2 regions of the Streptomyces sp. NPDC059443 genome follow, and region 1 is predicted to be linked to the other one. Evidence: riboswitches for the same ligand, from Rfam matches in the RefSeq annotation. Region 1 holds a riboswitch; the other holds the start of a gene.
The links. Region 1 has a riboswitch for thiamine pyrophosphate ahead of ACFXDJ_RS11530 (thiamine ABC transporter substrate binding subunit). Riboswitches for the same ligand answer to the same signal wherever they lie in the genome.
Positions count from the first base shown of each region.

Region 2: linked by a shared signal. The riboswitch ahead of thiC (phosphomethylpyrimidine synthase ThiC) and the one ahead of ACFXDJ_RS11530 (thiamine ABC transporter substrate binding subunit) in region 1 are both predicted to bind thiamine pyrophosphate.

Region 1 is NZ_JBHYVM010000009.1:93,245-97,435, forward strand. It holds gene ACFXDJ_RS11525 (ABC transporter permease) at 1-1,492, opposite strand, end outside; gene ACFXDJ_RS11530 (thiamine ABC transporter substrate binding subunit) at 1,552-2,655, opposite strand; TPP riboswitch at 2,740-2,848, opposite strand; gene rlmN (23S rRNA (adenine(2503)-C(2))-methyltransferase RlmN) at 2,908-4,020, opposite strand; gene ACFXDJ_RS11540 (phosphatidate cytidylyltransferase) at 4,141-4,191, opposite strand, start outside.
Region 2 is NZ_JBHYVM010000001.1:137,566-141,756, forward strand. It holds gene ACFXDJ_RS00630 (IclR family transcriptional regulator) at 1-69, shown strand, start outside; gene ACFXDJ_RS00635 (SsgA family sporulation/cell division regulator) at 167-616, shown strand; gene ACFXDJ_RS00640 (YibE/F family protein) at 802-2,229, opposite strand; TPP riboswitch at 2,302-2,446, shown strand; gene thiC (phosphomethylpyrimidine synthase ThiC) at 2,441-4,191, shown strand, end outside.

The DNA of each region.
Region 1 (4,191 bases):
CCAGCAGCCGCGCCACGGCGACCGGCAGCGTCGGACGGTCGGGCCGTGCGATGAAGACGGTCGCCCCGAACTCCCCGAGGGACACCGCGAAGGCGAAGCCCGCCGCGATCAGCAGGGCCCGGCGCACCATCGGCAGGTCGACCTCGCGCCAGGCCCGCAGCGGCGAGGCCCCGAGCACGGCGGCGGCCTCGCGCAGCCGCCCGTCCACCGCGCGCAGTACGGGCAGCATGGTCCGTACGACGAAGGGCACGCCGACCAGCGCCTGCGCCAGCGGCACCAGGATCCACGAAGTGCGCAGGTCCAGCGGCGGCTTGTCGAGGGTGATGAGGAACCCGAAACCGACCGTCACGGCCGACACCCCGAGCGGCAGCATCAGCAGCGCGTCGAAGCCCCGTACGAAGCGGCCGCCCCGGCGGGTCAGCGCGGCGGCCGCGAGCCCGCCGACGACCAGCGCGATGGCGGTGGCGGCGAGGGCGTACTGGAGGGAGTTCCAGATGGCCTCCAGCGGCGGCACCAGGAACGTTCCGCCACCGGCGCCCACTTCCTGGAGCGCCCGGTAGAAGCCGAATCCGTAGCCGCCGGGGGCGTCGAGGGAGCGTTCCACGAGCACACCGAGCGGGAGCGCGATCAGCAGCGCCACCGTCAGCAGCACCCCGCCGAGCAGGGAGCGCTGCGCCGGGCCGCGCGGCCGGTGCGCGGTGCGCGCGGGGTCCACGAGCCGCAGCGCGGTCTCCCGCTTGCGCACCGTCCAGGAGTGCACGCCGAGGATCGCGCCGATCGCCACGAACTGCACCATCGTCAGCACGGCGGCCGTAGGCAGGTCCAGGAGCTGGGCGGTCTGCCGGTAGACCTCCACCTCCAGGGTGGAGTACGAGGGCCCGCCCAGGATCTGCACGACGCCGAAGGAGGAGAACGTGAACAGGAACACCATCAGCGAGGCGGCGGCCACTGCCGGGGCCAGCGCGGGCAGCGTCACGCGACGCCAGGCGGCGAACCGCCCGGCGCCCAGCACCCGGGCGGCCTCCTCCTGGCGCGGGTCCAGCTGCGCCCAGAGCCCGCCGACCGTACGGATGACGACGGCGTAGTTGAAGAAGACGTGCGCGAGCAGGATCGCCCAGACGGTCGTGTCGAGGCGGATGCCCCACAGCTCGTCCAGCAGACCGCCCCGCCCCACGAGTGCCAGGAAGGCGGTGCCGACCACGACGGTCGGCAGTACGAACGGCACGGTCACGAGCGCCCGCAGCAGTTGTTTGCCGGGGAACTCGAAGCGCGCGAAGACGTACGCGCCGGGGAGTGCGATCAGGAGCGTGAGCGCCGTCGAGGCGAGCGCCTGCCAGGTGGTGAACCAGAGCACCTCGCCGATGTCGGGCCGGGCCAGCACCTCGCCGATCCGGCCGAACTGCCAGCCGTCGCCGGTCTTGAGCCCGCGCCCGACGATCGCGGCGACGGGATAGGCGAAGAACAGCCCGAAGAAGACGAGCGGCACGGCCATCAGACCGAGCCTGACGGCCGTGGCCCGCCCGCTCTCCTTCGGAACCTCGTTCATCTGTACTACTTCACGACGAGCGTCGACCACGTCTTGACCCACTGGTCACGGTTCTTCGCGATGGCGTCCGGTGCGACCGTCTCCGGCTTCTCGATCACGACGCCGTGCTTCGTGAACAGCTCCGGCAGCTTCGCGTCCTTGGTCACCGGGTTCACGAACATCTGGAGCGGCATGTCCTCCTGGAACTTCTTGGAGATCAGGAAGTCGAGGAGCGCCTTGCCGCCCTCCTCGTTCTTCGCGCCCTTCAGCAGGCCGGCGAACTCGACCTGGCGGAAGCAGGTGCCGGTGGCCACGCCCGTGGGGGCCTCGGCCGGCTGCGGCTCGCTGTAGAGCACCTCGGCCGGCGGGCTGGAGGCGTAGGAGACGACCAGCGGGCGGTCGCCCTTGGCCTTCTTGCCGCCCGCCGAGCCGGAGAAGCGCTCGTTGTAGGCCTGCTCCCAGCCGTCGACGACCTCGACGCCGTTGGCCTTGAGCTTGCTCCAGTAGTCCTTCCAGCCGTCGTCGCCGTACTTGCCGACGGAGGCGAGGAGGAAGCCGAGGCCGGGCGAGGAGGTCGCGGCGTTCTCGGTGACCAGCAGGTTCTTGTACTCCGGCTTGGTCAGGTCGTCCAGCGTCTGCGGCGGGGCGAGCTTCTTGTCGGCGAAGTAGGCCTTGTCGTAGTTGACGCAGATGTCGCCGGAGTCGACCGGGGTGACCCGGTGCTCCTTGTCGAGCACGAACTCGGGCTTCACCTCGGGCAGTCCCTTGGCCTCGTACGGCGTGAAGATGCCGTTGTCGAGGGCGCGGGAGAGGAGCGTGTTGTCCACGCCGAAGAAGACGTCGCCGCGCGGGGAGCCCTTGGTGAGGATCTCCTGGTTCAGGGCGGCGCCGGCGTCGCCCGACTTCAGGACCTTGACGGTGTAGCCGCTCTGCTGCTCGAACTCCTTGAGGACCGCGTCGGTCACCTGGAAGGAGTCGTGCGAGACGAGGGTGATCGTCTTGGACTTGGGTGCCTCGCTCGCGCCCGCCGCGGACTTGTCCTTGGCGTCGCCGCCGCCACAGGCGCTGAGCGTGGTGACGCCGAGCGCGGCGGCGAGCGCGACGCCCGCGATCTTCTTGGTGGTGCTCACTGGTCAATTCCTCCTGGGATGTCCAGGAGAAGACGCGGCCCCGCCCGGCGCTCTGTGGAGCGGACGCCGGGCAGGGCGCAACAGCTTGAGTGGTGACCGAACTTCCTACCCCGAATGACCGGGGCGAGGTTCAGAGGGTCTGCGGTGACGGTTACCGCACTCTCAGCGCTGTGGCGCTCCCCTGTCGGAAATATGAAATTGGTTCGGCCACAGGGTACCCCGTGGCCGATTGCAAACCTTAAATGGCGGGAATCAGCGCTCCGAGGCGGCGAGCTGACCGCACGCGCCGTCGATCTCCTGACCACGGGTGTCGCGTACGGTCACCGGCACGCCGTGGCGGGCGATGGCCTCCACGAAGGCCTTCTCGTCCTCGGGCCGCGAGGCCGTCCACTTCGAGCCCGGCGTCGGGTTCAGCGGGATCAGGTTGACGTGTACCCGCTTGCCCTTGAGGAGCTTGCCGAGCAGGTCACCGCGCCAGGCCTGGTCGTTGATGTCGCGGATCAGGGCGTACTCGATGGAGATGCGGCGGCCGGACTTCTCCGCGTACTCCCAGGCCGCGCCCAGCACCTCGCGCACGTTCCAGCGGGTGTTCACCGGGACGAGGGTGTCGCGCAGCTCGTCGTCCGGCGCGTGCAGCGACACGGCGAGGCGGCACTTGAAGCCCTCGTCGGCGAAGCGCAGCATGGCCGGGACCAGGCCGACGGTGGAGACGGTGATCCCGCGCTGGGACAGGCCCAGGCCGTCGGGCTCCGGGTCGGTGAGACGGCGGATGGCGCCGACGACGCGGTTGTAGTTGGCGAGCGGCTCGCCCATGCCCATGAAGACGATGTTCGACAGCCGGGCCGGGCCGCCGGGGACCTCGCCGTCGCGCAGGGCGCGCATGCCGTCGACGATCTGGTGGACGATCTCGGCGGTGGACAGGTTGCGGTCGAGACCCGCCTGGCCGGTGGCGCAGAACGGGCAGTTCATGCCGCAGCCGGCCTGCGAGGAGATGCACATGGTGACCCGGTCGGGGTAGCGCATCAGCACGGACTCGACGAGCGTGCCGTCGTGCAGCTTCCACAGGGTCTTGCGGGTGGTGTCGTCATCGCACGAGATGTGCCGGATGACGTTCATCAGGTCCGGCAGCAGCTCCTGCTGGAGCTTCTCGCGGGACGCCGCGGGGATGTCGGTCCACTCGGCCGGGTCGTGCGCGTACCGGGCGAAGTAGTGCTGCGAGAGCTGCTTGGCCCGGAACGGCTTCTCGCCGATCGCGGCGACGGCCTCCCGGCGCTCCTCGGGGGTGAGGTCGGCGAGGTGCCGGGGCGGCTTCTTCGCTCCACGGGGGGCGACGAAAGTGAGCTCTCCCGGAACAGGGCGGGCCATGGCAGGTACTCCTTGTAAGACGAAAGGCGCGCCGCAGAAGCAGCGCGCCTTCCAAGAGTAACCGCCCGGCCTGTAGGGGCGCCTTTTCGCAGGTCAGCCCGGTCAGCCAGGTCCGCCAGGTCAGCCAGTGCCGACGAAGGCCGCCAGCAGCAGCCACACCACGGGAGCCGT
Region 2 (4,191 bases), on a different contig from region 1:
GCGGTCGATCGGCTACGGAGTGAAGTAGGCGCGCTGTTGAGCACCCTCTCGTTCTCTATCAGTATCTGAAAACTCACTCCTTGTGATCTGCTAGCGCTTCCACCACTCTTGTCAAGAGGGCCTTGGGGGATCATTCCTGGCCACTTCCACTACAGCGGGGTAGGCAATGCGCGAGTCGGTACAAGCAGAGGTCATGATGAGTTTCCTCGTTTCCGAGGAGCTCTCGTTCCGGATCCCGGTGGAACTCCGGTACGAGGCTCGTGACCCCTACGCAGTCCGCCTGACCTTCCACCTTCCCGGAGACGCGCCCGTGACCTGGGCGTTCGGCCGGGAGCTGCTTCTCGACGGGATCAACAAGCCGTGCGGTGACGGGGATGTCCACATCGCCCCCACCGACCCGGAGGAACTGTCCGACGTCCACATCCGGCTCCAGGTGGGCGCGGACCGGGCTCTCTTCCGTGCGAGCGCGGCGCCGCTCGTCGCGTTCCTCGACCGCACCGACCGGATCGTCCCGCTCGGACAGGAGCGCAACCTCGGCGACTTCGAGGAGAACCTGGACGAGGCGCTCGACAAGATCCTGGCCGAGTCGCGGCAGAACGAGCAGAACGCCGGCTGACCGGCCGGCCGCAACGCGGGCTGGCCAGAGCCTGCCGACCGACCGGAACGCTGGCCACGTACCACCGCACGTAAGGACCAGGGCTCAGCGTGCCGACGCGCTGAGCACACCACCTTGCCGTTCACCCTGACCGGCCGCGCGCGACCTGACCAGCCGCGCCCGCCGGTTGCTTGTCCGTTTGCCCGTCAGCGCTTGCGGCGCCGGCCCCGGCCGCCGCGCAGCGGCCCCGATGCCGCCGGGGCAGCCGTGCCCGCAGGGGATTCCGCGCGGTCGGCGGAGACCACCAGTGCGGCCAGTGCGGTCGTCACGGGTACCGAGGCGACCAGTCCGATCGAGCCCACGAGGGTCCGTACGATCTCTTCCGCGACGAGCTCGCTGTTGGCCACCGAACCCATGCTGCTGTTCGCGATCGAGAACAGCAGGAGCAGCGGCAACGCGGCGCCCGCGTAGGCCAGTACGAGGGTGTTGACCACCGAGGCGATGTGGTCCCGCCCGATCCGGATACCTGCCCGGTACAGCTCGCGCGGGCCCATCGAGGAGTCTGCCTGGTGGAGTTCCCAGACGGCTGACGTCTGGGTGACCGTCACGTCGTCGAGTACGCCGAGCGATCCGATGATGACACCCGCAAGCAGCAAACCGCTCATGTCGATGTGCGGATAGAGCCCGTGGATCAGCCCGGTGTTGTCGTCGGTGTTGCCGCTCAGGAACGCCCAGCCGATGAACAGCGAGCCCAGCAGGCCGATCAGCACCAGCGACACGATGGTGCCGAGGACCGCGACCGAGGTACGGGCCGTCAGGCCGTGGCACATGTAGAGCGCGATCAGCATGATGGCGCTGGCCCCGACCACCGCCACGAGCAGGGGGTTCGAGCCCTGGAGGATCGCGGGGAGGATGAACAGGGTCAGTACGCCGAAGCTGACGACGAGGGCGATGAGCGCGTACACCCCGCGCATCCGCCCGACGACGACCACCGCGAGGGCGAAGATGCCCGCCAGCAGGGCCATCGGGAACTTGCGGTTCACGTCGACCACGGAGTACTGGAGGTCGCGGGGCGCGTCCGGCGCGTAGGCGACCACCACCTCCTGGCCGTTCGCCAACTGTCTTGGTGCGCCCGGCTGGACGATCTCGAAGAACTCGCGGCCCTTGTCCGGGCCGGTGCCGACCTGGACGGTCGCCTTCTTGCACTGGCCGCTCTGCTCGGCGACCGCCTCGCGGCCCGACGGGGTGGAGGTGTCACCGGTGGCCGGCACCTGTGCGGCGTTCACTGATTTGCAGTCGACCTGCTGGAGCGCGACGACCTTCCCCTGCTGGGTCTGGCGGTCGAAACCGACCCCGGAACGTTCGTGCGCGGGGGCGCCGCCCGGCCAGAGCACGACCATGCCGACCACGACGGCGGCGGCGAAGGGGATCAGCACGGCGGCGATCACCTTGCGCAGGTGCTTCGAGACGGGGGCCGCCGGACCGTGGCTGTGGGAGTGGCCGTGGGAATGCCCGGACGAGTGCCCGGGCGCGTGTCCCGGCGAGTGCTCGGGCTCCGCATGCGCGTGGCCGGCGTGGTCGGTGCGACCAGCGGGGTCAGTGGGCTCGATGGGGGGCTGCGGCGAGGACGTCACTGGCAGATCATCGCAACAGATGAGGGGGCCCACTGTTCAGCACGCCACACATGACGCTAGCGTGGGGGCTACTTTGCACAACGCGGGAGCTCGGAGCACCGGGCTGAGAGGGCGCTGATCACCGTTCGCATTCGAAGATGCGTACGGGAGGAGGCTGCGTCGACCGCCGAACCTGTTACCGGGTAATGCCGGCGTAGGGAGATTAGGTCTCATGACCATTCAGGACGCACGCACGCCTGCCGTCAGCCAGGACGCCGACGGCCAGACCGAGCGCCAGCCTGGCTGGCACAAGGGGTACGTGGCGGGCTCCCGCCCCGACATCCGGGTGCCGGTCCGCCAGGTCCACCTCACCAACGGCAAGGACGTGACGCTGTACGACACGTCCGGTCCGTACACCGACCCGCAGATCGAGACCGATGTCCGCCGGGGTCTGGCGCCCCTGCGCGAGAACTGGATCATCGGCCGCGGTGACACCGAGGAGTACGCGGGCCGTCCCGTGCGCCCCGAGGACGACGGCATCAAGCACACCTCGCCGCGCGGTGGTCTCAAGAACCTCGACGCGGTCTTCCCGGGCCGTCCGCGCACGCCCCGCCGGGGCCGTGGCGGCGCCGCCGTCACGCAGCTCGCGTACGCCCGCCGGGGCGAGATCACCCCGGAGATGGAGTACGTCGCGATCCGCGAGAACGTCTCCCCCGAGGTCGTCCGCGAGGAGATCGCCGCAGGTCGTGCGGTCATGCCGGTGAACGTGAACCACCCCGAGATCGAGCCGATGATCATCGGCAAGCGCTTCCTGGTGAAGGTCAACGCCAACATCGGAAACTCCGCGGTCACCTCCTCGATCGAGGAGGAGGTCGACAAGATGACCTGGGCGACCAAGTGGGGCGCCGACACGGTCATGGACCTCTCGACCGGCCGCAACATCCACACCACCCGCGAATGGGTGCTGCGCAACTCCCCCGTGCCGATCGGCACCGTGCCGCTGTACCAGGCGCTGGAGAAGGTCGACGGCCGTGCCGAGGACCTGACCTGGGAGATCTACAAGGACACGGTCATCGAGCAGGCCGAGCAGGGCGTCGACTACATGACGGTGCACGCCGGCGTGCTGCTGTCGTACGTCCCGCTGACCGCGCGCCGCAAGACCGGCATCGTCTCGCGTGGTGGCTCGATCATGGCCGCGTGGTGCCTGGCGCACCACAAGGAGAACTTCCTCTACACGAACTTCGAGGAGCTCTGCGAGATCCTCGCGACGTACGACGTCACGTACTCGCTGGGTGACGGCCTGCGCCCGGGTTCCATCGCGGACGCCAACGACGCGGCGCAGTTCGCGGAGCTGAAGACGCTGGGCGAGCTGAACACCATCGCCAAGCGGTACAACGTGCAGACGATGATCGAGGGCCCCGGGCACGTCCCGATGCACAAGATCAAGGAGAACATCGACCTCCAGCAGGAGATCTGCGAAGAGGCGCCGTTCTACACCCTCGGCCCGCTGACCACGGACGTAGCGCCCGCCTACGACCACATCACCTCGGGCATCGGCGCCGCGATGATCGCCTGGTGGGGCACCGCGATGCTCTGCTACGTCACGCCCAAGGAGCACCTGGGCCTGCCGAACCGCGACGACGTGAAGACCGGCGTCATCACGTACAAGATCGCCGCTCACGCGGCGGACCTGGCCAAGGGCCACCCGGGCGCCCAGGAGTGGGACGACGCCCTGTCGGACGCGCGGTTCGAGTTCCGCTGGGAGGACCAGTTCAACCTGGCCCTCGACCCGGACACGGCCCGTTCGTTCCACGACGAGACCCTCCCGGCCGAGCCGGCCAAGACCGCACACTTCTGTTCCATGTGCGGTCCGAAGTTCTGCTCGATGAAGATCTCCCAGGACATCCGCCGTGAGCACGGGGGCGATCTGAAGGCCGAGGAGATCGAGGCGGGCATGGCGGAGAAGTCCGCTGAGTTCGCGGC